Regions from separate parts of the Delftia sp. DLF01 genome, predicted to be linked through region 1. Evidence: predicted binding sites of a transcription regulator. Region 1 holds the regulator's gene; each other region holds the start of a gene.
The links. The regulator LexA, encoded in region 1, represses DNA repair genes until DNA is damaged. The targets are predictions, from matches to a motif close to ACTGTATNNNNATACAGT.
Positions count from the first base shown of each region.

Region 2: a site for LexA is predicted at 4,677-4,694, ahead of recA (recombinase RecA). Genes of this name have one in related genera too.
Region 3: a site for LexA is predicted at 2,822-2,839, ahead of IB269_RS19485 (LexA family protein). Genes of this name have one in related genera too.
Region 4: a site for LexA is predicted at 3,816-3,833, ahead of IB269_RS02220 (DNA topoisomerase IV subunit B). Genes of this name have one in related genera too.

Region 1 covers NZ_JACVAZ010000003.1:226,169-233,463, forward strand. Annotated here, with positions in the region: gene lpxK (tetraacyldisaccharide 4'-kinase) at 1-671, shown strand, start outside; gene IB269_RS16210 (Trm112 family protein) at 736-918, shown strand; gene kdsB (3-deoxy-manno-octulosonate cytidylyltransferase) at 986-1,777, shown strand; gene adk (adenylate kinase) at 2,042-2,698, shown strand; gene IB269_RS16225 (asparaginase) at 2,791-3,780, opposite strand; gene lexA (transcriptional repressor LexA) at 3,879-4,553, shown strand; gene IB269_RS16235 (hypothetical protein) at 4,716-5,138, shown strand; gene IB269_RS16245 (sigma-70 family RNA polymerase sigma factor) at 5,393-5,869, shown strand; gene IB269_RS16250 (FecR domain-containing protein) at 5,874-6,845, shown strand; gene IB269_RS16255 (AAA family ATPase) at 6,893-7,295, opposite strand, start outside.
Region 2 covers NZ_JACVAZ010000002.1:1,289,695-1,296,989, forward strand. Annotated here, with positions in the region: gene IB269_RS14310 (Bug family tripartite tricarboxylate transporter substrate binding protein) at 1-629, opposite strand, end outside; gene IB269_RS14315 (LysR substrate-binding domain-containing protein) at 739-1,749, shown strand; gene IB269_RS14320 (sensor histidine kinase) at 1,706-3,208, opposite strand; gene IB269_RS14325 (response regulator transcription factor) at 3,303-3,977, opposite strand; gene IB269_RS14330 (MarR family winged helix-turn-helix transcriptional regulator) at 4,077-4,577, opposite strand; gene recA (recombinase RecA) at 4,725-5,828, shown strand; gene recX (recombination regulator RecX) at 6,031-6,507, shown strand; gene yddG (aromatic amino acid DMT transporter YddG) at 6,504-7,295, opposite strand, start outside.
Region 3 covers NZ_JACVAZ010000003.1:942,280-949,574, reverse strand. Annotated here, with positions in the region: gene IB269_RS19495 (hypothetical protein) at 1-664, shown strand, start outside; gene IB269_RS19490 (Y-family DNA polymerase) at 1,067-2,353, opposite strand; gene IB269_RS19485 (LexA family protein) at 2,363-2,806, opposite strand; gene IB269_RS19480 (SurA N-terminal domain-containing protein) at 3,117-5,012, shown strand; tRNA gene IB269_RS19475 (tRNA-His) at 5,087-5,162, shown strand; tRNA gene IB269_RS19470 (tRNA-His) at 5,420-5,495, shown strand; gene IB269_RS19465 (GspH/FimT family pseudopilin) at 5,921-6,433, shown strand; gene pilV (type IV pilus modification protein PilV) at 6,457-6,978, shown strand; gene IB269_RS19455 (prepilin-type N-terminal cleavage/methylation domain-containing protein) at 6,941-7,295, shown strand, end outside.
Region 4 covers NZ_JACVAZ010000001.1:485,961-493,255, forward strand. Annotated here, with positions in the region: gene bamC (outer membrane protein assembly factor BamC) at 1-662, opposite strand, end outside; gene dapA (4-hydroxy-tetrahydrodipicolinate synthase) at 704-1,600, opposite strand; gene IB269_RS02205 (class I SAM-dependent methyltransferase) at 1,676-2,245, opposite strand; gene IB269_RS02210 (hypothetical protein) at 2,317-2,466, opposite strand; gene IB269_RS02215 (MFS transporter) at 2,480-3,706, opposite strand; gene IB269_RS02220 (DNA topoisomerase IV subunit B) at 3,867-5,849, shown strand; gene IB269_RS02225 (lytic transglycosylase domain-containing protein) at 5,853-6,725, shown strand; gene parC (DNA topoisomerase IV subunit A) at 6,765-7,295, shown strand, end outside.

The DNA.
Region 1 (7,295 bases):
TGGGCGACGAGCCCGCGCTGCTGGCGCGTGCCAGCGGCGTGCCGGTCTTTGTGGCCCGCAAGCGCATCGAGGCCGTCCAGGCCCTGCGCGCCCGCCATCCCCAGGTGGATGTGGTCATCAGCGACGACGGCCTGCAGCACCTGGCCCTGGCCCGCGACATCGAGCTGTGCGTCTTCAACGACGACGGCATCGGCAATGGCTGGCTGCTGCCGGCAGGCCCGCTGCGCGAACCCTGGCCGCGCCCCGTCACCGCCGTGCTGCACGCGGGCGCCTGCCCGCCAACGGATGCGCCCGCCTTTGCCATGCAGCGCCAACTGGCCGCTGAAGGCGTCAATGCGCACGGTGAGCGCATTCCCCTGGCGGCCCTGCGCGGACGGCCCGTGGAGGCCGTGGCCGCCGTGGCCCGGCCCGAGGGCTTTTTCTCCATGCTGGCCAGCGAACAGGGCCTGGCGCTGGAGCATGCCCAGGCGCTGCCGGATCACTATAATTTTGAGAGCTTCCAGCGTCTGGGACGCCATGACGACCCGCTGGTCTGCACCGAAAAAGATGCCGTCAAGCTGTGGCGCACCCATCCCCAGGCCTGGTCCGTTGCGCTGCAATTGCAGCTGCCGCCAGATTTCTGGGCGCTGCTGGATCAGCGGCTGCAGGCGCTGCGCAGGCCACGCGCCTGACTATCATCACCGTCTTGGCTGGCCGCCACGGCCCGCCCTCCCCCTCCAAAACACAGGATCCGCCATGGACGCCAAACTTCTCGAACTGCTGGTCTGCCCCGTCACCAAAGGCCCGCTGCGCTTTGACCGCGAGCACCAGGAACTGGTCTCGCGCAGCGCGCGCCTGGCCTACCCCGTGCGCGACGGCATTCCGGTGCTGCTGGAGGCCGAAGCCCGCACGCTGGACGACGACGAGCTCGAGGACTGATCGCGCCGCAAGGCCCGATTTCCGACGACGCCCGCGCCCGCACTTTCGACCATCTCCGCAACGCACCATGCCCACCGCGCCCTTCACGGTTCTGATTCCTGCCCGCCTTGCCTCCAGCCGCCTGCCAGGCAAGCCCCTTGCAGACATTGCAGGCCTTCCCATGGTCGTGCGCGTGGCACAGCGTGCCGGCCTCAGCGGCGCCACGCGCTGCGTGGTCGCGGCCGATGACGAGAGCATCGTCGCCGCCTGCGCCGCGCACGGCGTTGCGGCCGTGCTCACGCGCAACGACCACGCCAGCGGCAGCGACCGCCTGGCCGAGGCCTGCGAACTGCTGGGCCTGGATGGCGACGACATCGTCGTCAACGTCCAGGGCGACGAACCGTTGATCGCTCCCGACCTCATCGATGCCGTGGCCGCCCTGCTGCCGCAGCGGCCCTCGGCCAGCATGGGCACGGCGACACATGCCATCGACAGCCTGGCCGACTTCACCAACCCGAACGTGGTCAAGGTCGTCTGCGATGCCCAGGGCATGGCCCACTATTTCAGCCGCGCACCCATCCCCTTTGCGCGTGAACATGCAGGCCAGGCATGGTGGGAGACTGCATCTGCAGCGGCAGCGCCGGGTCACCCCGGCTTCGCGCCCCTGCGCCACATCGGCATCTACAGCTACCGTGCCGGTTTCCTGCGCAGCTTCCCACAGCTTTCTCCCGCCCCCACCGAGGTGCTGGAGGCGCTGGAACAGTTGCGTGCGCTGTGGCATGGCCACCGCATCGCCGTCCACCTCACGCCCCATGCACCAGGCCCCGGCGTTGACACCCCCGAAGACCTGGAACGGGTGCGCGCCCAGTTGTCCGCCTGAATCCGATCCCGCATACGCCAATACAGATGCGCCAATGGCGATGCCCGGCATCGCCATTCACATCACAACTGCACATGCGGTTTTGTCGGACAGCAAAACGCAGTTTTTGGAGATTGCACAGGCGACAGTTTTGCCCTCTGCGTGTAAGCCAGTGTTAGCCCTGTGCGTGCTATCCTTGCCCGCGACAAAAATATGACGCATGGACTGTCCGCCCCGGTGGGCCGATCCGGCAGACAAGAATTTCTACTCTCCTCAAGGACTTCCATGAAACTGATTTTGTTGGGCGCACCCGGCGCCGGCAAAGGCACGCAAGCCGCTTTCATCTGCCAGAAGTACGGCATCCCCCAGATTTCCACCGGTGACATGCTGCGTGCCGCCGTCAAGGCCGGAACGCCCCTGGGCCAACAGGCCAAGGCCGTGATGGACGCCGGCCAACTGGTCAGCGACGACCTGATCATCAATCTGGTCAAGGAACGCATCGCCCAGGCCGATTGCGCCAACGGCTTCCTGTTTGATGGATTTCCCCGCACCATTCCCCAGGCAGACGCCATGAAGGCCGCCGGCGTGAAGCTGGACTACGTGCTGGAGATCGACGTGCCCTTCGATGCCATCATCGAGCGCATGAGCGGCCGCCGCTCCCACCCCGCCTCGGGCCGCACCTACCACGTCAAGTTCAATCCACCCAAGGTCGAAGGCCAGGACGACGTGACCGGCGAGCCGCTGGTGCAGCGCGAAGACGACAAGGAAGAAACCGTCAAGAAGCGCCTGGACGTCTACAGCAGCCAGACCCGCCCCCTGGTGGACTACTACCGCGCATGGGCCGAAAAGGAAGCCGCAGCGGCGCCCAAGTACCGCGCCATCAGCGGCCTGGGCTCGGTCGAGGACATCACCCAACGCGCACTGGCTGCACTGGCTGAGTGATGCAGGCCATGTGCCGCAACGAAAAAAGCACCCGCCGGGTGCTTTTTTGTTGACCGCCAGCAACTGAAGAAATGCCGGCGTCGCCGCCCGGCTCAATCGCGCGGCTGTGCTGCCAGCGCCAGCATCATCGCAATCCGGGCCTTTGCCACAGGCAGCTGCGCCAGATCAGCCTCTGCCGGGTTGGTCCCAAGGCCCGAGGCCACGGGCAGGCCTTCAGCGCAGCGCGTGCCCCGCCAGATCCAGACACCCCTGTCGCGGGCACGCTGCAAGGCCGCTTCCATACCTTCGTGAACCGTCGCATTGCCCGTGCCAGCCACGACGATGCCACGCACGCCTGCCGCCACCAGCGCATCCACGCCGCTGGCACGCGCCAAGGCGCCGCTGAACACCACCTCGACCCAGGGCAGCTCATCCAGCGCCAGCAGATCAGATGACATGGTCACAGGCACCATGGCCCGCGTGGACGGTGCGGAGGGGGAGGACGGCGCATCGGGCACCAGCCAGCGCACACACCCTTCCTCCACCAACGCCTGCGGCCCGCCTTCCACGGAGCGCATTGCCTGCAGCCGGTAGGGATGGACCTTCTGCACTTGGGCTGCCGCATGCACCTCGCCGCCCGCCACCACCCATACGCCGCTGCGCCCGCCGCTGGCAGCCACGGTCACGGCATCGCGCAGATTCTGCGGCCCGTCGGCCAACAGGGCCGTGGCCGGGCGCATGGCGCAGGTCAGCACAATGGGCTTGGTGGCCGGCAGCAGGCTGTGCAGCAGCCAGGCCGTCTCTTCCAGCGTGTCCGTTCCATGCGTGATCACCACGGCGCGTGTGTCCGCATCCTCCAGTGCCTGCGTGCAGGCGCGCAGCAACGCGCGCCACACGGGCCAGTCCATATCCTTGCTGTCCACCTGCGCGATCTGCTGCGTCTGCACGGGTCCCAGCGCCTGCTGCTCCAGGTCCGGCACGGCCTCCAGCAGCGACTGCACCGTGATCTGCCCGGCCTTGTACCCCACGCCCTGCGACTGCGAATCCGCCCGGCCGGCGATGGTCCCGCCCGTGCCCAGAATCACCAACTTTGACTGCCCCACTTGCACCTCTTGGAAAACTGGTTAAAAATACAGATACTGTATAAATCATCAGATGGCCTCCCAGCCTGCCATCTGCCCTCAAGGACCGGACGCACGCCATGCTCGACCATCCCAAGCTCACCGCCCGCCAGCAACAGATCCTGGACCTGATCCAGGCCGCCATCTCCCGCACGGGCGCGCCTCCCACCCGCGCGGAAATCGCCAACACGCTGGGCTTCAAGTCCGCCAACGCTGCCGAGGAACACCTGCAGGCTCTGGCCCGCAAAGGTGTGATCGAACTGGTCAGCGGCACCTCGCGCGGCATTCGCCTGCGTACCGACACCGTGCGCAACATCAATGCCGCGCGCGGCACCAGCTTCGGACTGCCGCTGTCGGCCCTGGCACCGCTGATGTTGCCCCTGGTGGGCCGCGTTGCGGCGGGCTCGCCCATTCTCGCCCAGGAACATATCGACCAAACCTATTCCGTCGAGCCCAGCCTGTTCCAGACGCGCCCCGACTATCTGCTGCGCGTGCGCGGCATGTCCATGCGCGACGCGGGCATCATGGACGGCGACCTGCTGGCCGTGCAGTCCGCACACGAAGCCCGCAACGGCCAGATCGTCGTGGCGCGCCTGGGTGATGAAGTCACCGTCAAGCGCCTGCGCCGCACCACGCAGGGCGTGGAGCTTCTGCCGGAAAACCCCGATTACCCGGTGATTCGCGTCGCCCCCGAGGAGGCCTTTGCCATTGAAGGCCTGGCCGTGGGGCTGATCCGCAACAGCATGTCCATGTAAGCCGGACTGGCGGCCCTTCTCAGGCCGCCTCACCCCATTTCACGCACCGCCCAGGTGGTAGGCGCGAAGCCTTGGAGCTTCGCCCTGGGCGGAGCTTTGCCCGCAAACCGCAATCCTGCCTGTGTCCATGCCTCTTTGAAACACGCCAACAGGAGTCGTCACATGGGATTCGCTCTGCCAACACTGTCTTCTTTTTCCTTCCTGCGCCTGGCACATGGCATCCGCCTGACTGCGACCGCCATGGAGTCGGCCATGCCACTTGCACAAGCCCCTGCGTGCCAGCCATTACCTGCTGCAGCACCCGAGTCCGCCAACGTGATCTCTTTCAGCAAGGCACGCCGGCGCAGCCAGCAGCGCCGCAGCAAGGCCGCACGCGCTGCAGACCATGGAGATGCCCAGCTGATCCTGCCCTTGCTGCCAACGCAGCCCGCCCTGCAATCCGCACCTGAGCAGCCTTCAGGCCTGCGCATCATCCAGCGGTCGCCGCAGGAGCAGCCGGAATGCCTGTTCATCTCCGGGCGCATGGCCGATGTCTGCGCTGCGCTGGAGCGCATGGAGGCGCATGGCGGACCGGCAGCCAACTGAGGCCCGATGCAAGGTGTGCGACACACCTTGCACGACACAAACCTGGGCGGCGCGGACCGCGTGCCGCACGAGGAATCGGCCTGCGCAAAGCTGGTGCAGGCTGGCGGCCACCACTGCCCTGTAGCGCACATGCAACAAGTGGACGCCCTCTTTGCGGGAGGGGCGCCGGCCTGAAAGATAATTGATAAGCATTCTTATTATCTTTTGCAGCAGCGATTGCCACTGCGCCCGCCTCCTCCGCCCCAGCCTTCTCCGTGCACAGCCTCTACCAGAATCACCATCCCTGGCTGGAAAGCCTGCTGCGCAAACGCCTGGGAAACCGTGACGATGCCGCCGACCTAGCCCAGGACACCTTTGTGCGCCTGCTGCGCTCGCCCCTGCCGCAGCAGGACATCCGCGAACCCAGGCGCTACCTGGCCACCATCGCCCGGGGCCTGGTCGCCGACCTGTTTCGCCGCCGCACGCTGGAGCAGTCCTATCTGGACTATCTGGCCCAGTTGCCGCAATCGCTGGCGCCTTCGCCCGAAGAGCAGGCCATCGTCCAGCAGACCCTGCTGGATGTGGACCGCATGCTCCAGGGCCTTCCCCCCAAGGTTCGCGAAGCCTTCGTGCTGGCCCAGTTCGAGGAACTGAGCTACCCAGAGATCGCCCAGCGCCTGGGTGTATCGCTGCGCACCGTCAGCAACTACCTGACCCGGGCGATGGAGCATTGCTGCCTGGTCCTGGCATAGCCACATGGGCGAGAGACATCTGGAAGGCAACGACCGCCGCGCCTTGCATGAGGCCGCCGCCTGGCACGTGAAACTGCGCGGCGCCTCTGCCACAGCGGGCCTGCAACAGGACTGGCAGAAATGGCATGAGGCCGATCCCGCCCACCAGCGCGCCTGGCTGCGCGTGCAATCCGTCACCGCGCAGCTGTCGCATCTGCCCGCCCCCCTGGCGCGCCAGGCGCTGGGCCGTCGCGCCTCGCCCACCCGCCGCTCCGTGATGCGCGGCGTGGCTCTGGGCCTGGGCAGCGGCGCCACGGCCTGGATGGCCTGGAAAGGCGCACCACTGGAAAGCTGGCAGGCCGACCAGCGTACAGCCACGGGCGAGCGCCGGGATCTGACGCTACCCGACGGCTCCCTGGTGGCCCTGGATACGGCCACCGCCTTGGACACCGTTTTCGACGACCGCCAGCGCCTGCTGCGCCTGCACCGTGGCCGCATCCTCGTCGCCACCGAGCCCGACGCGCTGGGCCGCCCCTTCAGCGTGCAGACCCCGCAAGGCCACGTATTGGCCCTGGGCACGCGCTTCACGGTCCATCTTGCGGACGATGGCCTGTGCCATGTCACCGTGCAGGAAAAGGCCGTGCGCCTGCAGCCTCTGGACAGCGATGCACCCTCCGCGCAATTGCAGGCCGGACAGCAGGCCGCCTTCTCGTCCAGCGCCACCCAGCCGCCTACATCCGCAGACCCCTTTGCAGCCAGCTGGCATGAAGGCGGACTGGTCGCGCTGGACATGCCGTTGGGCCAGCTGATTGACGCCCTTGCCCGCTACCGGCCCGGCTACCTGGGCTGCTCGGCCGAGGTCGCCGGGATGCTTGTCTCGGGCGCCTTTCCCGTGGATGACACGGATCGCGCACTGGCCGCGCTCGTCAGCCGCTTTCCTCTGCAACTGCGCAGCCGCACCCGCTATTGGGTGGAGGTGCAAGCGCGATCAAGCTGAGATGATGGGATGAGGCCGTGGCGAAGTCTCTTGTCCAGGCCGGCACTTCAGACCGGCGCATACGGGTGATGCACCACGTCGAAGCCCTCCTCGTCGGAGGGCGCGACAAAGTAGCTCGTGATCAGGTCGAATTGCTCATCGCTGGCCTGAAACGGATGCTCGCCTGCCGCATTGCGCACACGCAAGCGCTGCTTGCAGACCTCGTCAGGCACATCCAGAAAATGCAGGCGGTGCGAGGCGTCCACTTTCTCGAACACGCTGCGCGCCCACCCCCTCCCCTCCAGGGTATTGGCCGGAAAATCCAGCACCACCGACACGCCAGCGTCCAGCAGCGCCTGTACATGCGCCCCCATCAACCCCTTGAGCCGCGTGCTGCAACGCACGTAATCGGCCACCGACTGCATCTCCCCGGGGTACAGGCCGGCCAGCCAGGAATCCTCGCTGACCAAC
Region 2 (7,295 bases), on a different contig from region 1:
GGCAGGGAGGAAGCCACCTGGTCGAAGTACACGGGCACCTGGCCGCCGAGCACATCGTTGATGGCCGGGCCTGCACCGCGGTAGGGAATGTGCTGCATCTCGGTGCCCGTGCTCTTCATGAACTGGGCGCCCCACATGTGGCCGATGGTGCCGTTGCCGGGGGTTGCGAAGCTGACCTTGCCGGGGTTGGCCTTCAGGTACTTCACGAACTCGGCGAAGTTGTTGGCGGGCACCAGCTTGGGGTTGATCACGATCACGCCGGGCGCCTTGACGATCTCGGTCACGCCGACGAAATCGTTGATGGCGTCGTAGGGCAGCTTCTTGAACACGGCGGGGTTCACGCCGTGCGTGGACAGCGTGGCGATGCCGAAGGTCACGCCGTCGGTGGCACGCGCCACTTCGGCCATGCCGATGGAGCCGCCAGCGCCGGCCTTGTTTTCGATCACCACGGCCTGGCCGCCCAGCAGCTTGGGCAGCACGTCCTGCATGTTGCGCGGGACCATGTCGGTGGAGCCACCAGCAGGGAACGGAACGACGATGCGCAGGGGACGGGAGGTGTCCTGGGCGAAGGACATTCCAGGAACGACAGAAGAAGCGGCGATGGAAGCAAGGAAATGACGTCGTTGCATAGGATCTTTCTTACAAACAAGTTCAGATTAAAAGAAATCTGCTCACAAAAAAAGCAAATACTGTGCCTGTTAATATTCCAAACAGGAATACTTTCATCATATCCCTGTCATGAGTTTGCGCCGCCTCAACCCGCCCACGCATCTGCTGCGCGCTTTCTCCACCGTGGTGCGCTTCGGGGGCGTCTCGCGCGCGGCCGAAGCCTTGCACCTGACGCAAAGCGCAGTCAGCAAGCAGATCCAGGAGCTGGAGAAATGGGTGGGCGTGCCGCTGTTCGAACGCGAGCGCAAGCGCTTGAGGCTGACGCCCGCGGGCGAGCGCTATGAGCGCGCAGTGCGCGCCCTGCTGGGCCAGCTGGAGGCAGCCACCCTCGAACTCATCACCAGCGATGACAGCCGAGGCGCGCTGCACCTGTCATCGCTGCCGACTTTCGCGGCCAAGTGGCTGATCCCCAGGCTGCCCCAGTTTCAGCAGCGCTATCCACAGATCACGCTGCACTTTGTACCCTACGTACACAGCTACCAATTTGACAGTCCGGGGCTGGACTGCGCAATTTTGTTTGGCGACGGGCACTGGAATGGCGCGCATGCCCACTATCTGGTGGGCCGCCAGGTGGCGCTGATCGCACCGCCGCGCGGCGCGGGCCCCGAGGCACGCATCACCACCCCCCAGGACGTGGCGCGCTGCACCCGGCTGCGCCATGTGACCATTCCCGATGCCTGGGCACGCTGGAGCGAGGCCCATGGCGTCAACGGCATCAGCCCCCTTGCGGGCCCGCAGTTCGACCAGTTCCAGACCATCATCCGCGCCGTCATGGCCGGCATGGGCATCGCCCTGGTGCCGCGCTGCCTGGTGCAGGACGAGATCGCGGCAGGCCTGGTGAACGAGCCCCTGCCCCAGCACGGCTACCAGAGCGCACTGGGCTACTGGCTGTGCTATCCGGCCGACCGCGCCAACCACGGCACCCTGGGCATCTTCCGCAACTGGCTGGTGGACCATGCAGCGCAGACGCCGGGACGGATCGCGGTGGCGCCTGTGGCTCCCGGGGAATCTGCGGCAGCCGGGGATGCCCCGCCACCTATGCCGCAGGCTTGGGCGACGGCGGCGAGCGCAGCGCCGTGAAGCGCACGCTGAAACGCGCACCCGGCGGCTGCTGGCCAGGATGCGCATCTTCCAGCACCACCTGGGCGCCATGCTGGCGAGCGATCTCCAGCACGATGGGCAGGCCCAGGCCCGAGCCATCGGCCTCCGAGCCCAGCACGCGGTAGAACGGCTGGAACACCAGCTCGCGCTCGGCCTCGGGCACGCCGGGCCCCGAATCCTCCACCTGCAGCAACAGGACCTGGCCGAAGGGATCGGCCAGCACGCGCACCGTGACCATGCCGGGCCGGCTGCTGCTGGAAGGCGTGTAGTTGATGGCATTGTCCACGAGGTTGCGCACCAGCTCCGTCAGCAGCGTGGCGTTGCCTTGCAGCCAGACGCCGGTGGCCGATGACTCGGCGCCGTCGTATCCCAGGTCCACATGCTTGTCCATGGCGCGCGGCAGGCAGTCGCGCACCACGTCGGTGACGATGCGCACCAGGTTGCAGGGCTGCATGGCCAGGCCGCGGCCCACGCCGGCGCTCTCGGCGCGCGCCAGCGCCAGCAACTGGTTCACCGTGTGCGTGGCGCGAATGCTGGAGCGCGCAATCTGTGCCAGGGACTGCCGCAACTCCTCCGTGCTCACGCCCTCGCGCTGGGCCAGTTCGGCCTGCATGCGCAGCCCGGCCAGCGGTGTCTTGAGCTGGTGGGCCGCGTCGGCCAGAAAGCGCTTTTGCGTGGCCAGCGAATCACCGAGCCGGCCCAGCAGGTCGTTGACCGAGTCCACCAGCGGCACGACTTCCAGCGGCACGTCCTTGTGGTTGATGGGCGAGAGGTCCTCGGGCCGGCGCGCGCGGATGCGCTCCTCCAGCCGGTGCAGCGGCTTGATGCCGCGAGCCAGCGCCAGCCACACCAGCAAGGCGGCCAGCGGCAGGATGACGAACTGGGGCAGCATCACGCCCTTGATGATTTCCGTGGCCAGCACGCTGCGCTTTTCGCGCGTTTCGGCCACCTGGACCAGGGCCTGGGGCTCGTCGGGCAGGGGCATGCGCACCCAGACATGGGCCACGCGCAGGTCAATGCCGCGAAACTCCGCATCGCGCAGTTGCACGGCCCCGCCGGTCGGTGCACCGCCGGGCGATAGATCGCCGGATGGCGGATCGTCGGACTCGGGCGGCAGCGGCAGATCGCGCTCGCCGGCCAGGTATTCGCCCTTCACGCCCAACACCTGGAAATACACGGTGTCCGACTCGTCGGCGCGCAGGATCTCGCTGGCCGATTGCGGCAGGTTGAACAGCACCTTGCCCTGCTGCACCATCACCAGCTGCGCCAGCGCCTGGGCGTTGTACTCCAGCGCACGATCGAACGGCTTGTTGGCCAGGCCCTGGGCCACCAGCCAGGTCAGCGCCAGGCTCACGGGCCACAGCAGCAGCAGCGGCGTGAGCATCCAGTCAAGGATCTCGCCGAACAGTGAGCGCTGTTCACGCTGGAAGATTTTCATCGGCGGGCAGCCCTCACGACGGGTTCACGGCCCCGTGGCATCCGCCACTATGCGCAGGCAAGCCAACCCGGGCCTGACAGCCAGGGCAGCGGCCTCAGGAAGCGATCTTCTCAAGGCAGTAGCCCAGGCCGCGCACGGTGGCGATGCGGATGGGGCCGCGCTCTATCTTCTTGCGCAGGCGGTGGATATAGACCTCGATGGCGTTGTTGCTGACCTCGTCGCCCCATTCGCACAGGCGCTCGACCAACTGGTCCTTGCTGACCAGCCGGCCCGCACGCTGCAGCAGCACTTCCAGCAGGCCCAGCTCGCGCGCCGACAGCTCGACCATCTTGCCGTCGATGGTGGCCACGCGGCCGGCTTGGTCGTAGACCAGGGGGCCGTGCTTGATGGTGCTGCTGGCGCCACCCATGCCGCGCCGCGTGAGAGCGCGCACACGCGCCTCCAGCTCGGACAGCGCAAACGGCTTGGCCATGTAGTCGTCGGCGCCGTAGTCCAGCCCCTGCACGCGCTCTTCCACGCTGTCGGCCGCCGTGAGGATGAGCACCGGCAGCGCATCGCCCCGGCCGCGCAGCTTCTTGAGCACTTCGAGCCCGTGCATCTTGGGCAGGCCCAGGTCCAGGATGAGCAGGTCGAACTCGCTGCTGGTCATCAGCGCGGTATCGGCCTCGCTGCCGTTGGCCACATGGCTGACCACGGCGCCCGAGCCGCGCAGGCTGCGCAGCAGACCATCGGCCAGGACCTGGTCGTCTTCGGCAATCAGAATGCGCATGGGGTTGTCTCCTGAAATACAGACGCGCTCTGGATGTTGGAAATGCGCGTCTTTGATTCCTAGGATTCTAGGATGCGCCCCGCCCCACGGGCAGGGACCTTACCCGAGTGAGCCGCCGCCCGCATAGGCCTCCAGCCCCAGCGCCACCACGGTGGCGATGTCGTCGCCGACTTCCTCGCGGAACTCGGCCTCGGCCTGGGACACGGCGTCATGGAAGGCTTGCAGCCATGCCAGGCCCGCAGGCGTGAAGCGGATGCGGCGTGCGCGCGCATCGCGCTCGTCGCTTTCGCGCGTGACCAGGCCCCAGGCCTCGCACTGGGCCACCAGGTCGCCCATGGACTGCTTGGTCATGCCAGCGCGCTCGGCCAGGTCGGTGAGCCTGTCGCCAGCCAGCGACAGATGCCGCGTGATGTGGATGTGGGCCGCACCCACCTTGTCGCGCGCCGCAAGATTGGACAGCGCCAGCGGCACCTCCACATCGCGCGCCATGAGCTGCAGCACACGCGCGTCGAACCGCCGCATGGCATGGCCGAGCAGGCGGCCCAGGTGGGTCTGGCGCCAGGCGTCGGCGGGCGGCGTGACGGGGGAAAACTCACTCATGGATGCATTGTGGAGGCAAATCCAACAAGTCAGGAAAACTGACTAAAAACACCAACAAAACAAACCAACAAGCCCATAAACTACTGTTCAAGCATCCAGCCTGAATGCAAATACAGAGCTGAAACCCCAGCCAACCCAGGAGTCCGCATGAACACCGCCGTCACCACCGCCAACAGTGAAAAAGCCAAGGCCCTGCAGGCCGCACTCGCCCAGATCGAAAAGCAGTTCGGCAAGGGCACGATCATGCGCCTGGGTGAAGGCGAAGCCATCCAGGACATCCAGGTCGTCTCCACCGGCTCGCTGGGCCTGGACATCGCCCTGGGCGTGGGCGGCCTGCCCCGTGGCCGCGTGATCGAGATCTACGGCCCTGAATCCTCGGGCAAGACCACGCTGACGCTGCAGGTCATCGCCGAAATGCAAAAGCAGGGCGGCACCTGCGCCTTCATCGACGCCGAGCACGCACTGGACACCAGCTACGCCCAGAAGCTGGGCGTGAACCTCAACGAAGTGCTGATCAGCCAGCCCGATACCGGCGAGCAGGCCCTGGAAATCGTGGACAGCCTGGTGCGCTCGGGTGCCGTGGACATGATCGTCGTGGACTCGGTGGCCGCCCTCACACCCCGGGCCGAAATCGAAGGCGAGATGGGCGACCAGTTGCCCGGCCTGCAGGCCCGCCTGATGAGCCAGGCGCTGCGCAAGCTGACAGCCACCATCAAGAAGACCAACTGCATGGTCATCTTCATCAACCAGATCCGCATGAAGATCGGCGTGATGTTCGGCAGCCCCGAAACCACCACGGGCGGCAATGCGTTGAAGTTCTACGCCTCGGTCCGCCTGGACATCCGCCGCACCGGCACCATCAAGAAGGGCGACGAGGCCATCGGCAACGAGACCAAGGTCAAGGTCGTCAAGAACAAGGTCTCGCCTCCATTCAAGACCGCCGAGTTCGACATCCTCTTCGGCGAAGGCATCTCGCGCGAAGGTGAAATCCTGGACATGGGCGTCAACGCCAAGATCCTCGACAAGTCGGGCGCCTGGTATGCCTACAACGGCGAGAAGATCGGCCAGGGCCGTGACAACGCTCGCGAATTCCTGCGCGAGAACAGCGGCTTGGCCGTGGAGATCGAGAACAAGGTGCGCGACAGCCTGGGCATCGCCCTGCTGCCCACGGCCGGTGGCGATGCCCCCGAAGCCAAGGCCGCCAAGGCGGGCAAGGCCAAGGCCGACAAGGACGGCGTGATCGAAGCCTGAGCGGCCTGACCCCTCACTGCAGGCGCTGCCGCGCCTGCACACACTGTGTTTGCCATCTTGGCGCAGGCTCACGTCTGCGCCTTTTTTATCGCCGGGACGCCCCAAGGCAAAAAAGCGGCCCCCTTGGGGGGCAGCGGACCTTGCGCAGCAAGGGGAGCGTGGGGGCCTTTTTTATTCGGGACGATTCAGGAGACATTGCCGCATGGGATTCGCCAAGCTGTCGCTCAAGGGCCGGGCGCTCAAGCTGCTGGGCCAGCGCGAACATTCACGGCTGGAGCTGGAACGCAAGCTCGCCCCCCATGTGGAGGAAGGCGAAGACCTGGGCGCCATGCTCGACGCGCTGGAGCAGCGCGGCTTCATCAGTGCCCAGCGCGTGGCCGAGTCCGTGCTGCACCGCAAGGCCGCGCGCTTTGGCACGGCACGCGTGGTGCAGGAGTTGCGCAACAAGGGGCTGGACGACGGACTGGTGCGCGCCGCCGCAGAGCAACTGCGCGCCACCGAACTGCAGCGCGCCCTTGCCGTATGGCGCCAGCGCTTCGGCGCACCACCGGCCACACCGCAGGAACGACTCAAGCAGATGCGCTTTCTGGCCGCCCGCGGTTTTGGTGGAGAAATTGCGAGCAAGGTGCTGCGGGGCCGCAGCGAAGACTGGGATGCAGGAGCAGAGGACGAAGGCTAGTCTGCGCGCCGGGTCGCACCCCAGCACACCAGCGACCCCACGGTCACCAGCACCACGCCCTGCCAGAAGCCCCAGCCCGGCTGCACCTGCAGCCAGGCACTGGCCAGCAAGGCAGAGAACACGGGCGTGAAGTACGACGCTGCAGCCATCACGGCCAGATGCCCGTGCTGTATGCCGTGCTCCCAGCAGCTGTAGCCCAGGGCGGTGAGCCCGCCCACGGCCAGCAATTGCAGCACCACGGTGCCCGACCATTGCATGCCTCCTTCACCGCCCAGCCACAGCCATTTGATCCACAACGCCAGCGCGGTCCATATCAGGAAAAGGCCCACGGCATTGTGGCCACCGCCCCAGCGCCGCGCAGCCAGCGAATAGCAGGGCCACAGCAGGGCGGCGCCAAAAGCGAGTCCATACGCCAGCGGGTTGGACAGCATGTGGTCCGCCATGCCCCGCAGTTGCAGCGAGTCGCCGCCCAGCACGCGCGTCAGCCCCCACAGGCACAGCAGCACGCCGGGCCACAGCCACCAACGCGCATGCTGCTGGCGCAGCAGCACGGCCAAAACGATGGTCAGGCTGGGCCACAGGTAATTGATCAGCCCCAGCTCCAGCGCCTGGGCGCGGTCCTGCGCCAGGCCAATCGCCAGCGACAGGCAGATCTCGTAGACCGCAAACAGCAGGCCGCAGCCCCAGAAATAGGCCGGATGCATGGCCCGCCACTGCGAGGGCCTGGGCAGGCCGCGCACGGCGGCCACGCACAGTGCGCTGACCGTGTAGAGCATGGCGGCGCCGCC
Region 3 (7,295 bases), 720 kb from region 1:
AATTAGTGCAGCTATAGGTAGAAGATTGGCTAATTTGCTATCCAGTGCTCGCTCCTATTTTGATCAAGCTCCTAGTTTATTTGCGGATTGTGCCTCTAAAGATGACTCTATGGAGTTGGCTAAGCGCTTTGTGAGTGCGGAGTATGATGCGAAAGCTGAATATCGTGTTATGGAGGCGCTTAGAAATCACGTGCAGCATAAAGACGTGGGTGTGCTATCACATACCATTGGTGGCTGCCGTGAGCCAGTTGATGGGCATAAAGTTTTTAGCGTAGCCCCTAGCTTAACAGGTAGACGCTTACTTGAGAATAAAAAAACCAAGGCATCAGTTCGCCCTGATATAAAAGAAAAAATGGATTTAAGATTGTTGGTTCGGACTTATGCAGAATCCATTTCTAAGATTCATGGCCAGCTCAGGTTGGAATCTAAGGAAAGTGTGGAACGTGCGCGGAAATTTGTTGATGAATGCTTTGCTAAGAATGAGTCTGGCGCAGACCATGGTAGTCTAGATAATCTGTGTGTTGAGAAGCTGATTTCAAATAAGGTTTGTGAAAGGTTTTACGTTGTTACCGCATGGGATGATACGCGCCAGTGGCTTATTAGTCGTAACCCAGTGCTTGGAGACTATTCAAAGCACTATGTGACTGGAAAAATTGGCGCCTAATTCTGTATTTTTGAATTTTTTACTTTGCGATTGACGTTTGTTAAGTCTTAAAATGGCGTAAGTTTCTGCGTTTTTGCAGCGTTGCTTTTAGTGCAGAACTGTTCTTCTAGACATTTCTTGGTTGCGGCGTAATGGCGCATGCTATGAGGGGGATGAGCTTTATTGTTATCCATTAAAATGGCGCCAGTGATCGCTCGACGGACACAGGGCCAAGACCGCAGTAAATGCGGTCCCCGTCAAGATCCGTGACAACAAACCAGCCTGGTTGTACCTCATCAATTGAGTAGTGCTCCGGATGGCCTGGCAGGATCTGGACCTCTGGGGTGCCAAACCATCTGGGCATCGTGAGCAGAGTGGGGTAAAGCTCAACATCAAGAGGCATTTTCATAAGGTCTCCTGGGGTTACGTCCGCGCAATTGGGATATCGCGCAGCTCTGTCGTGTAGCGCGGGGTTCGGCGGTCCTGGCGCATGCCCCAGCCGGACTCCTGCTGTGCGCTGGCCATGCCTACAGTGCCCCTGCCATATCGCGCATTGAGTTGGTCCATGGCTTCCATGAGTGGGCTGTGGTCGCGTGCGAAGTCAGTGGGCACATCGAGCAATGAGGCTTGCTGCAATGCCACGGTGGAGAGATCCAGAAGCATCACGCCGGCCTTTGAAAGCTGATAGCCAGGCTCGTAGATCTTGGTGATTCCGTGCGCAGCAGCCCGCACAAGCAAAGCTGTGTCGCTGCTGGGCTGCTGGAGCTGGACCGTGGTGCTGCGGGCAAAACGTGGGCCATCCCGGAATGGGCTCGTGTGCGCGAACACATGCACGGCGCCGGCCCTGTGGTCTTGTGCGCGCAGCTTTTCTGCCGCGCGCTGGGCAAAGGCGGAGACAGCCTCAACCAGCGGCGCCAGGTCGCTGACCGGGCGGCCAAAAGAACGCGTGCAGGCAATCTGCTGCTTTGGTGGTGGCTCATTCTCCAGCCCCAGGCAAGGCATGCCCTGCAGCTCGCGCGCTGTGCGCTCCAGCACCACACCAAAGTGGGCGCGCAGCAGCGGCTGTGGGGCGCGGGCAAGGTCCCAAGCCGTGAAGATTTTGTGATCCAGCAGGCGCATCTTGATTCGGCGCCCCACGCCCCAGACGTCGCCCACGGGCACGCTTTCCAGCAGCGACTGCAGCTGTGCTGGCGAAAGCTCGGTGAGGTTGCATACCTGAGCCAGTGAGGCAGGGTAGCTGCCGGGCTTGCGCTCCGCGTCTTTGGCCACATGATTGGCGACCTTGGCCAAGGTCTTTGTGGGGCCGATGCCGATGCACGTGGGGATGCCGACGCCGCGCAAGATGCGGTCACGGATTGCCCAGGATCTGCGCGTCACGTCGTGCACGCCAGCCAGGCCAATGAAACATTCATCGATGCTATAGATCTCTTGCTCTGGGCCGAGGCCGGCCGCGAGAGACATCATGCGGTCGCTCATGTCGCCGTACAGCACGAAATTTGCGGACAGGGCAACAAGGCCCTGATGAATGCGATGCTTGATCTGAAAGAAGGGCTCACCCATCTTGATGCCGAGGGCCTTTGCTTCCTCGGAGCGGGCAATAGCGCAGCCATCGTTGTTGCTCAGGACGATTACAGGCAGGCCCTTCAGCGCTGGGCGGAAAACGCGCTCGCAGCTCACGTAAAAATTGTTGCCGTCCAGCAGCGCGAACATGACCTGATCTCACAATGTGCGGAACGACTTGACGGCACACGTCACCACGCCCCAGATCTCCAGCTGTTGGCCTTCTTTTGCCCGGATGTCGGGATACGTGGGGTTCTCGGGACGCAGCATCACCTGGTCGAACCTGGACCACAGCCGCTTGCAGGTGAAATCTCCATCGACCTCGGCAACCACAATGTCGCCGTGCTGCGGCCGCAGGTACTTGTCAACCACCAACAAATCTCCGTCAAAGATTCCCGCGCCCGTCATTGAGTCGCCGCGCACTCGCAGGAGAAATGTGCACTGGGGGTGCTTGACCATGATCTTGGCCAAGTCGATGCGGGCACAGCTAAAGTCTTCTGCCGGGCTTGGAAAGCCAGCGCGTACCGGGCTGTCAGGGGCCGGCAGTGGCATCGAAGGCATCGTGGCTGCGACGGGGCTGGTGGGGGTGATGAGGTGGGGCATGGCCGAATTCCTTGTGCTGTATAAATATACAGTAATCGGAGATTCCCTCAAGTCAGCGCGTTCCCGCGCTGTGGCGTATATGACCCGGCGAAGCGAGAGGCTGATGCGCGGAAGAAAGTAGAATGTTTCGCTTCGACTCCTTAAAGCTGGTGGGACGAAGTTGGTAGACGCTGTAAGCTATTGATTTGTAACGGTGGAATTTTCCCTTACAAGGCGTAGGTCGGCGGTTCGACCCCGTCAGCACCCACCAAGAACAAAAGGCGAACGAAAGTTCGCCTTTTCTATTTCTGCCATTGAAAGACGACAGACCATGTTCGAATCCATCCGCAAGCATTCCAAGTTCGTGATGATCTTGTTGTTCTTGCTGATCATTCCCTCGTTCATCTTCGTGGGTGTGAACCAGAACTACTTCACAGAGTCCAGCGTCATCGTCGCACGTGTCGATGGTCATGAGATCAAGCAGGCCGACTGGGAGAACGCGCACCGCATGGAGAGTGATCGCCTGCGCGCCGAGAACCCCAACATCGACCCCAAGCTGCTGGACTCGCCGCAGGCGCGCTACGCCACGCTGGAGAAGATGGTGCGTGACCAGGTGCTGGCCGCTGCCGTGCAGAAGATGCACCTGGCAGCGTCCGATGCGCAACTGGTGCGCACGCTGCAGGAGATCCCCGCGATTGCCGCGCTCAAGAAGCCTGACGGCTCGATGGATGCCGAGGCCTATCGCGCCCTGGTCGGATCGCAGGGCCTGACGCCCGAAGGCTTCGAGGCCAACCTGCGCCGCGAACTGTCCATGAACCAGGTGATGGGTGGCGTGACGGGTACGGCCTTTGCGACCGACACCCAGGTCAAGCAGGCCATCGATGCGCTGTACCAGCGCCGCGAAGTGCAGGTGGCCCGCTTTGAAGCCAGCGCCTACGCCAGCAAGGTCCAGCCCACCGAGGCAGACCTCAAGGCCTACTACGATGCCCACACCAGCCAGTTCCAGCAATCGGAGCAGGCCAAGGTGGAATACCTGCTGCTGGACGTTCCCAGCATCGAGGCCGGCATCACGCTGAGCGAAGACGATGTGCGCTCCTACTACAACCAGAACGCCGAGCGCCTGGCCGGCCCCGAAGAGCGCCGTGCCAGCCACATCCTGATCAATGCAAGCAAGGATGCGCCTGCTGCCGAGCAGGAAAAAGCCAAGGCCAAGGCCGAGGAACTGCTGGCCGAGCTGCGCAAGGACCCCAAGCGCTTCGCCGAACTGGCCAAGGCCAATTCGCAGGACGGTGGCTCCGCTGCATCGGGTGGCGATCTGGGCTACTTCGGCCGTGGCGCCATGGTCAAGCCCTTCGAGGACGCAGCCTTCGGCATGAAGGTGGGCGACATCAGCGACGTGGTGCACAGCGACTTCGGCTACCACATCATCTCGCTGGTGGACATCAAGAAGCCCAAGGCTCCGAGCTTCGAGCAGATGCGTCCCAAGCTGGAAGCCGAACTCAAGCAGCAGCAGGCCCAGCGCAAGTTCGCCGAACTGGCGGAAGGCTTCTCCAACGCGGTCTACGAGCAGTCGGACAGCCTGCAGCCCGTGGCAGAAAAGTTCAAGCTCACCGTGCAAAAGGCAGACCATGTGACGCGCCAGCCCGGCCCCAACGTCAAGGGTCCCCTGGCCAATCCCCGTTTCCTGGAGGCGCTGTTCTCCAGCGACTCGCTGAACAACAAGCGCAACACCGATGCGGTGGAGCTGGGTTCCAGCCAACTGGTGGCCGGCCGCGTGGTGGAGTACACGCCTGCCCGTACGCTGCCCATGGCCGAGGTGGGCGACAAGCTGCGCACCCTGTACGTGGCGCAAAAGTCCGCCGAACTGGCCAAGGCCGATGGCGAGGCCAAGCTCGCCGCATGGAAGGCCAAGCCTGATGCGGCGCAACTGCCTGCCGCCAAGGTGATCAGCCGTGACCAGCCCGAAGGCCTGTCGCGCGAAGTGGTGGATGCCGCCCTGCGCGCACCGACCGCTCAGCTGCCTGCCTGGACGGGTGTCGACATGGGTGCCCAAGGCTATGCCGTGGTCAAGATCAACCGCATCGTCGAGCGCCCGGCCGATGATGCACAGGCTGCTGCCGCGCAGAAGCAGGACTTCCTGCGAAGCTCTGCGGTCGCAGAAGCTATGGCATACTACGAGCTTCTCAAGAAACAGCTCAAGGTGCAGATCAAGGTCCCGCGCCCCTGATGAGAGAAATTTCTAGCAAAACAGAAATTTCAAAAATCAAGCAGTTTTTTGGAATAGAATAGCGTTCTTCTACGGTGGCTGTAGCTCAGTTGGTAGAGTCCAGGATTGTGATTCCTGTTGTCGTGGGTTCGAGCCCCATCAGCCACCCCAAATAGAAAAATCCCCAGAGCAGAAATGCTCTGGGGATTTTTGCTTTGGGCGGCAGGGGGGACTGGTTGTCCCCGGAAGCATCCAGATGCGCCTGGCAAGGTTCCTGCCGGCTGCGGCTGCATGGAGGATGGTTGCATCCTGCCCGTTGCCCGCGTCCCCCAATGCGCCTTTGTTCCGGCTGCTCCCGATGCGTCACGCAACGCCTGTTCCAAAGCATTTGCCTGCTGGTTTTTGGCATATAATCGAATGCTTCAACGGTGGCTGTAGCTCAGTTGGTAGAGTCCAGGATTGTGATTCCTGTTGTCGTGGGTTCGAGCCCCATCAGCCACCCCAAACAAGAAAATCCCCAGTGCAGAAATGCGCTGGGGATTTTTGCTTTGGGCGGAAACTTTTTCTTCCTCGGGCTGGAAGCGGGCGGGATATTCGCATGGCCAAATCGCGCTGAGGCTGGATTGCGGCCGCTCATGCTGCCGTGGATTTTCAGGCGCTTGATGCGAGGCCTGCCTGCGTGACTTCGCGATCTGCCGTACCGCCACCGTGGCCATGCCCGTTGCGCGGGCCGTTCCGCCGAGCTTGCTGGATGGGGTGTTGCGCTCTGCGCAGGTTTTTATAAGACAAGTCCTATATTTGTCCCATGACCTGTGTCAATAGGTGTTTTGCATTGCTATTGAATTACGATTGCAAACATCAATCAAGAGCAATGGCGCAGGGCTTGCAGGCCTGTCGCATGGTCCCCCGCCAACGAGAAGCACGCTTGCATGAAAAATCCCGGTTACACGCGCAACGGCTGTCCAGGCGGCAGGTGGCAACGGCCCCGTGGCTTCACCCTCATCGAGATGATGGTTGTGGTGGCGCTGGTCGCGATTCTGGCCGCTCTGGCCGCTCCTTCCTTCATCGTCCAAATAGCCAACCAGCGCGTCAGCTCGGCTGCGCTTGAGTTGCAGTCGTTGCTGCAGCTGGCTCGCTCCGAAGCGGTCTACAAACGAGTGGAAAGCAGCTTCGTGGGCGCGGGGCAGACATGGTCCGCCAAGTCGGGAGGGCAACTGGTGCGCGAGGCCCGGGTGCCTGATGCCGTGACCGTGTCGCCCTCCGGTGATTCTTCCCAGGGCGTCCTGTTCGAAACCACGGGGACCGCCAGGCAGTTCTCCGGCGCCAGCACGCTGTACACGCTGACCGTCACGGCTCGCCATGCCACGCGCATGCACTGCCTGAGAGTGACTCGCGCCGGGCTTGTGCGCCAGCAGCGGCTGCCTGCCGGCGGCAGTTGCTGATGCGCGTGCAACGGGTCTGCAACATGTCCATTCCTTTTTCTTCTCGCAGGCAACGCGGCGCAGGCCTTATCGAGGTACTCGTCGCCGTGCTGCTGGTGGCCGTGGGGCTGCTGGGCGCCGTGCGCATCCATGTGCGTGCCATTGAATACACCGTGGATACCGAGCGGCGCCAGATGGCATCCATGCTGGCTTCCGAACTGCTGGAGACCCTGCGGGGGGATACGGCCACGGTCCTGGACGCGAAGGGTGCGCCCGTGGAGGAACTGGCCGGCTATCAGAAGCTGCAGGGGGCCGCGATGCCCGCGGCCCCTGCGGCCTGCCAGCCTTTGCCGCAGCCGCGGGAGCAGCGCCTGGCCTGCTGGGGCGACCGGGCCCGCAAGCTGGTGCCCGATCTCACCGCGGACCGCATCGACAGCTCCTTCGCCGTGAGCGCCGATGCCGATGGCCTGGTGTCCGTGACGGTGGCCTGGCCGGTCAAGAAAGGCCAATGTCTGGATGGAAGCGACAATGAATTTTGCACATTCACGCTGCGGTCGCGGCTTTGAGCGCGGGCCGGGCGCATGGGCGTGCCGCATGCGCGTGCCGTCCCAGGCGGGCCTGTCCCTGGTGGAGATTCTGGTGGCGCTGGCCATCGGCCTGTTCCTCGTGCTGATTGCCACCACCATCTACATGCAGGGGCTGTCGAGCTTCGGTTTTCGCGTGGGGCAGAGCGAGAACCTTGGCAACAGCCGGCTGGCACTGGCCGTGCTGGACTCCGAGTTTTCCAAGGCAGGCTACAGGAGAGATCCTTCGCAGGCGATGTTCGACGCATTTCCTGCCGATTCCTCGCCCCATCCCAACGGCTGCCAGTTCGCCCAGGGAC
Region 4 (7,295 bases), on a different contig from region 1:
AGGAATTCGGTTTCCAGTTCCGGGTCGGAGGGGCGCGGCTGCCAGATGGTCTGGTCCTTCTGGGCGCTGGTGTAGACCTCCTGCATGCCGCGGTGCGTGATGTAGACCTCGGTGGAGCCGTCGGCCGAGCGCTCCAGGCGTGTGCGGAAGCGGTCGCGCTCGCTGGTGGAGTACAGGCCGTCGAAGACCTTGCCCAGCGTCTTGCGGATCACGTCCTGCGGGATCTTGGCGCGGTTCTCTGCCCAGTCGGTCTCGATGATGCCCAGCTGGCGGTCTTCGGTGGTGAAGATGAAGCCGTTTTCCAGCCAGAAGTCGCGCACGGGCTCCCACAGCTGGTCGGCCGGGCGCTTGATCACCAGCCAGCGCTGTTCGCCATTGCGCTCGATGCGCACATCGCCCATTGCAACGGTGGCCGTGCGGCCTTCGCTGGGCTTTTGCGCCTTGGAGTTGGCTTCCATGGCTGCGGCGGAGACCACGCCGCCGGGCACGGCATAGCGGGAATCCGTGGACAGCTGGGTCAGATCCGGGGGGACTTCCAGGGTGGGCGCCTGCTGCTTGCCGGCGCTCTTGTAGTCGATCTTGCTCTCTTGGAACGTGGTCGTGCAGGCTGTCAGGCCGATGGCCAGGCTCAGCAGGCTCAGACGTGCAATGGGCTGTTTCACGCGAATATCCTTGGTGCGTTCGGTCGGTGGGGCGGGGCGCCTCACAGCAGGCCAGCGGAGCCCAGGGCGGCTTCCACGGTGGCTTCCAGGTTCTTGCTCAGAGGTGTCATCGGCAGGCGCATGGCCGGGCCGCACAGGCCCAGGCGCGCTGCGGCCCACTTGACGGGAATGGGGTTGGCCTCGACGAAGAGGTTCTTGTGCACGGGCATCAGGCGCAGCTGGATGTCCATGGCAGTGCGCACATCACCGGCCAGGGCCGCCTTGCACAGATCGCTCATCAAGCGCGGTGCCACGTTGGCCGTGACGCTGATGTTGCCGTGGCCGCCGCACAGCATCAGGGCCACAGCGGTCGGATCATCGCCGGAGTACACGCCGAAGTCCTTGGGCACTTCACGGATCAGCCACTGGGCGCGCTCGATGTTGCCCGTGGCCTCCTTGATGCCGATGATGGCGGGGATCTGCGCCAGGCGCAGCACGGTGTCGTGCTGCATGTCGGCCACGGAGCGGCCGGGCACGTTGTAGAGCACCACGGGCAGGTCGCCCACCGCTTCGGCAATCGCCTTGAAGTGCTGGTACTGGCCTTCCTGCGTGGGCTTGTTGTAGTAGGGCACGACCTGCAGCTGGCTGTCGGCGCCGACCTTCTTGGCGTAGCGGGCCAGCTCGATGGCTTCGTGCGTGCTGTTGGCGCCGCAGCCGGCCATCACGGGCACGCGGCCTGCGGCCTGCTCGACGGACACGCGGATGATTTCGCAGTGCTCCTCCACGTTGACGGTGGGGGATTCACCTGTCGTTCCCACCACGCCGATGCAGTCCGTGCCTTCGGCCACATGCCAATCGATGAGTTTTCGCAGCGCCGGGTAGTCAACACTACCGTCCTCGTGCATGGGCGTGATGAGGGCAACGATGCTGCCAGTGAGAGCGACGGAGGAGGATGTCATGTCCGCAAGAAAAAACGGGAAAGGATCATTCTAACGAGTGTCGGAGGCAGGCCCAAGGCGGGCGCCTGTAGGGATTCAGGCGATTGCAGAGCCTGACGCCTTCTGATGCGCCAGCATGGCCACGGGTTCCCGGCCTGTTGCATCGGGGCGCAGTGCCGCAATGCGCTGGACCATGCGATCGGGCTCGCCCAGCTGGCCGTGCTCGTAGGCCACGATGTGCCAGCCCGCGCAGGCCTGCAGCAGCTCGCCGGGCGCCAGCAGGAAATCGGGGCGGGAAGGCTTGCCGAAAGCCTCGTTGCCCTGGGCAAAGGTTTCGTACAGCAGCACGCCGCCGGGGGCCACGCTGTCCAGCAGTGCCGGCCACAGCGGGCGCCACAGATAGTGGGTCACGACCACGGCGCCGAACTGCCGGCCGGGCAGGGGCCAGGGGCCGTTTTCGATGTCGGCGCACAGCAGCTCGCCCACGCCCTGCAGGCCGGCCAGGGCCTGGGCGTCGCGGTCCACGCCGGTGACGGCGTGGCCACGCGCATGGAACCAGCGCATGTGCCGGCCGGGGCCGCAGGCCACGTCAAGCACCGAGGCCTGGGGCGCCAGAAGGTGTGACCAGCGTTGGATCCAGGGCGAGGGTGGCGTGGCTGCGTGCATGTGCAATTTTGGAAATAAAGTGAAAGCGGCCGACATTGTGCCGGCAGGCCTTCGCAGCTGCCGCTTCCATTTCAGAAGCAGGCCCAGATCTGGTCTGCCATGCCCAGCATGAACTGCGGCTGCAGGTAGAGCATGAAGACCAGGCCCAGCACCAGCAGCACGGCGGCCCACAGCGCCAGCCTGCGCAGGATGCGTGGGCGGGGCCTGGTGGATGTGGTCATGGATGTCGTCATCTCAGGCAGCGGCCTGGGCCGCGCGCAACCGTGCCACGGGGGCTTCGCGGATGGGCAGGTTCAGCAGGCCGGCGGCCACGCCCAGGCCGATGGCCAGGTACCAGACCACCTGGTAGCTGCCCGTGTGGTCATAGAGATAGCCGCCCAGCCAGACGCCCAGGAAGCTGCCCACCTGGTGGCTGAAGAACACCATGCCGCTCAACATGGACAGATGCTGCACGCCGAAGATCTGGGCCACGGTGGCGTTGGTCAGCGGCACGGTGGACAGCCACAGCAGGCCCATGGCGGCAGAGAAGATGTAGACCGACCAGGGCGTCAGCGGCGCCAGCAGGAAGAGCACGATCACCACCGAGCGCGTGAAGTAGATGGTGGACAGCAGGTAGCGCTTGGGCAGGCGCTGGCCCAGGTTGCCGGCCACGTAGGTGCCAACGATGTTGAACAGCCCCACCAGCGCCAGCGAGATGCTGGCCACCTGCGGTGCCAGGCCGTAGTCCTTGAGGTAGCTGGGCATGTGCACGCCGATGAACATCACCTGGAAGCCGCAGACGAAGTAGCCGGCCGTCAGCAGCACGAAGCTGGGCGTGCGCAGCGCTTCGGCGACGGCCTGGCCCGCGCTCTGGTCGCGCACGGGACGGGCGTTGCCGGCCTGGAAGCCGGGCTCGCGCAGGCCAAAGGCCAGCGGAATGATCATCAGCGCGCACAGCGACAGCAGCAGCAGGGCGTTGGACCAGCCGAAGTTCGCGATCAGGCTGCCTTCCACGGGCACCATGAAGAACTGGCCGAAGGAGCCCGCCGCCGCCGTCACGCCCATGGCCCAGCTGCGCCGCGCCACGGGAATCTGGCGGCCCAGCACACCGTAGATCACGGCATAGGTGGTGCCTGCCTGGGCTGCGCCGATCACCACGCCGGCCGTCAGGGCGAACCAGGTTGTCGTGGGCGCCATGGCCATGCCGGCCAGGCCCAGCGCATACAGCAGCGCGCCCACCAGGAGCACGCGGAAGGCGCCGAAGCGGTCGGCCAGCATGCCGCCGAAGATGCCGAGCACGCCCCAGGACAGGTTCTGGATCGCGATGGCCAGCGCGAAGGACTCGCGCGTCCAGCCCATCTCCTGGGTGATGGGCTGCAGCCACAGGCCGAAGCCATGGCGGATTCCCATGGACAGCGTCACGACTGCGCCCCCGCACAGCAGTATCTGCACCATGGACATGGGTTGGTTGTTTTTTTGCATGCGGCAAACTTTAGCGAAACTCCGGGTTTTGCGCTGTGCCGCTTGGGTCGCCCATGCGCCAGCGCGGCCCTTGATGGCAGCGGCTTTTTCGGGATAGTCAATGTCAATGACTGTGAATGCATCCAGCACTGAGCCGGGCCGCGCACTACAATCCGCCCCCATGGCAGTCAAACCATCTCCCACTTCCGCCAGCGAATACTCCGAAGGCTCGATACGCGTGCTCAAGGGCCTTGAGCCCGTCAAGCAGCGTCCCGGCATGTACACGCGCACCGACAACCCCCTGCATGTGCTGCAGGAGGTGATCGACAACGCGGCCGACGAGGCACTGGCCGGCTTCGGCAAGAAAATCCGCTTCACCCTGCATTCCGACGGCTCCTACAGCGTCGAAGACGACGGCCGGGGCATCCCCTTCGGCATGCATCCCGAGGAAAAGGCGCCCGTGGTGGAGCTGGTCTTCACGCGGCTGCATGCGGGCGGCAAGTTCGACAAGGGCAAGGGCGGCGCCTACAGCTTCTCGGGCGGCCTGCACGGCGTGGGCGTCTCGGTCACGAATGCGCTGGCCACGCGCCTTGAGGCCTGCATCCACCGCGAGGGCAAGGTGGCCACCATCGCCTTCTCGGGCGGCGACGTGGTCGAGCCCCTGCAGTCGCGGCCGCTGGCCGCGGGCGAACGCAAGCAGGGCACGACCGTGCGCGTGTGGCCCGATGCCCGCTATTTCGAATCGCCCCAGCTGCCCATGGGCGAGCTGATGCACCTGCTGCGCAGCAAGGCCGTGCTCATGCCCGGCGTCTCGGTGACCCTGGTCAACGAGAAGACGCGCGACACCCAGACCTGGCAGTTCAAGGGCGGCCTGCGCGACTACCTGCAGCAAAGCCTGCATGGCGAGGCGGTCATCCCCCTGTTCGAGGGCGAGGGCTTTGCCGACCGCCACCACGACAGCTTTGCCGAAGGCGAGGGCGCCGCCTGGTGCGTGGCCTTCACCGAGGATGGCGCACCGCTGCGCGAAAGCTATGTCAACCTGATCCCGACCACCGCCGGCGGCACGCATGACAGCGGCCTGCGCGACGGCCTGTTCCAGGCGGTCAAGGCCTTCATCGAGATGCACTCGCTGCTGCCCAAGGGCGTCAAGCTCATGCCGGATGACGTCTTTGCGCGCGCCAGCTATGTGCTCAACGCCAAGGTGCTGGACCCGCAGTTCCAGGGCCAGATCAAGGAGCGCCTGAACTCGCGCGATGCCGTGCGCCTGGTCAGCGGCTATGTGCGCCCCGCGCTAGAGCTGTGGCTCAACGAGCACGTGGAATGGGGCCGCAAGCTGGCCGAGATCGCCATCAAGGCCGCCCAGACCCGCCAGAAGGCGGGCCAGAAGGTCGAAAAGCGCAAGGGCTCGGGCGTGGCCGTGCTGCCGGGCAAGCTCACCGATTGCGAAAGCCGCGACCTGAGCCTGAACGAGGTCTTCCTGGTCGAGGGCGACTCGGCCGGCGGCAGCGCCAAGATGGGCCGCAACAAGGAAACCCAGGCCGTACTGCCCCTGCGCGGCAAGGTGCTCAACACCTGGGAAGTGGACCGCGACCGGCTGTTCGCCAACAACGAAATCCATGACATCTCGGTGGCCATCGGCGTGGACCCGCATGGCCCCAACGACACGCCCGACCTGTCGGGCCTGCGCTACGGCAAGGTCTGCATTCTTTCGGATGCCGACGTGGACGGCTCGCACATCCAGGTGCTGCTGCTGACGCTGTTCTTCCGCCATTTCCCCAAGCTCATCGAGGCCGGCCACATCCATGTGGCGCTGCCGCCGCTGTTCCGTGTGGACGTGCCTGCGCGCGGCAAGAAGCCTGCGGCCAAGATGTACGCGCTGGACGAGGGCGAGCTGACCGCCATCCTGGACAAATCGGCAAAGGACGGCGTGCCGCGCGAGAAATGCCAGATCAGCCGCTTCAAGGGCCTGGGCGAGATGAATGCGGAGCAGCTGTGGGAGACCACGCTCAACCCCGACACGCGCCGCCTGCTGCCCGTGCAGTTCATGAACCTGGACTTCGCGGCGGCCGAGCAGGTCGTCACCAAGCTCATGGGCAAGGGCGAGGCCGCAGCGCGCCGCGAGCTCATGGAGCTCCATGGCGACGCCATTGAAGTCGACATCTGACCCATGACTGTGCTCCGCGCCGCCCCGAAGCACCGCCCGCACCTGGCGCGCGGCGCCGGGGTGCGCGCGCTGGCGGCGCTGGGCCTGGCCCTGGCGCTGTGGGGGCTGGCGCGGCCGGCGCATGCCGATCTTTGGGCCTTCGTGGACGAGCGCGGCATCACGCACTTCGCTGCCGAGGCGCTGGACGAGCGCTACAGGCTGTACTTTCGCGGCTCGGTCTACGACAGCGCCGAGCAGGGGCTCAAGCCCCCGATGGTGCAGGCCGAGGCTGCTGCCGACGCTGACGGCAGCGGCGATGCCGGTCGCAGGCTGCAGGCGCATACGCGGCTGCAAAGCTTCTTCGACATCTCGCCGCGCTACAAGAGCGTGCGCGTCCATCTGCGCAAGGCGGCGGACCACACGGGCGTGGACTACGACCTGCTCAAGGCCGTGATCGCCGTCGAGTCGGGCTTTGACGCGCAGGCCATCTCGCCCAAGGGGGCGGTCGGCCTGATGCAGCTGATGCCGGCCACGGCCCAGCGCTTCGGCGTGGAGGCCAGCCGCCAGCGCAGCGTGCAGCAGCAACTGGCCGATCCGGCCGTCAACGTGCCGGCCGGCGCGCGCTACCTCAACCATCTGATGGGGCTGTTCCCCGGCCGGCTGGACCTGGTGCTGGCCGCCTACAACGCAGGCGAGGGCGCCGTGCGGCGCGCGGGCCAGGCCATCCCTCCCTTCCAGGAAACCCGCAATTACGTGAAGGCCGTGCTCGGCATCTACGAGCAGTTGCAGGGCGGGCGCGAGCGCGCGGGCCCTGCAGCGCCTGCAGCAGCGGCGTTGCCGGGCACCACGCCCCGGGTGCGCATGACGCTGCCCACAGGACTGCCCACGCCGCAATGAGCGGCATTCATTGCATTTTTTGAGATCACGAATTTCTTCATGAGCGACCAAACCTCTCTGGATCTGGCACAACAGGCGGCCGGCGATGCACTGGACCTGGGCCAGTACGCGCAACGGGCCTATCTCGAATACGCACTGTCCGTGGTCAAGGGCCGGGCACTGCCCGATGTGACCGACGGCCTCAAGCCCGTGCAGCGGCGCATTCTGTACGCCATGGACCGCATGGGCCTGAGCTACAGCGGTCCCAACCACAACACGGCAGCCAAGCCCGTCAAGAGCGCACGCGTGGTCGGCGATGTGCTGGGCCGCTTTCACCCGCACGGCGACCAGTCGGCCTACGACGCGCTGGTGCGCATGGCGCAGGACTTCAACCAGCGCTATCCGCTGGTCGATGGCCAGGGCAACTTCGGCAGCCGCGACGGCGACGGCGCAGCCGCCATGCGCTACACCGAGGCGCGCCTGTCCAAGATCACGGGCCTGCTACTCGACGAGATCGACATGGGCACGGTGGACTTCGTGCCCAACTACGACGGCAGCACGCAGGAGCCGCAGCAACTGCCCGCGCGCCTG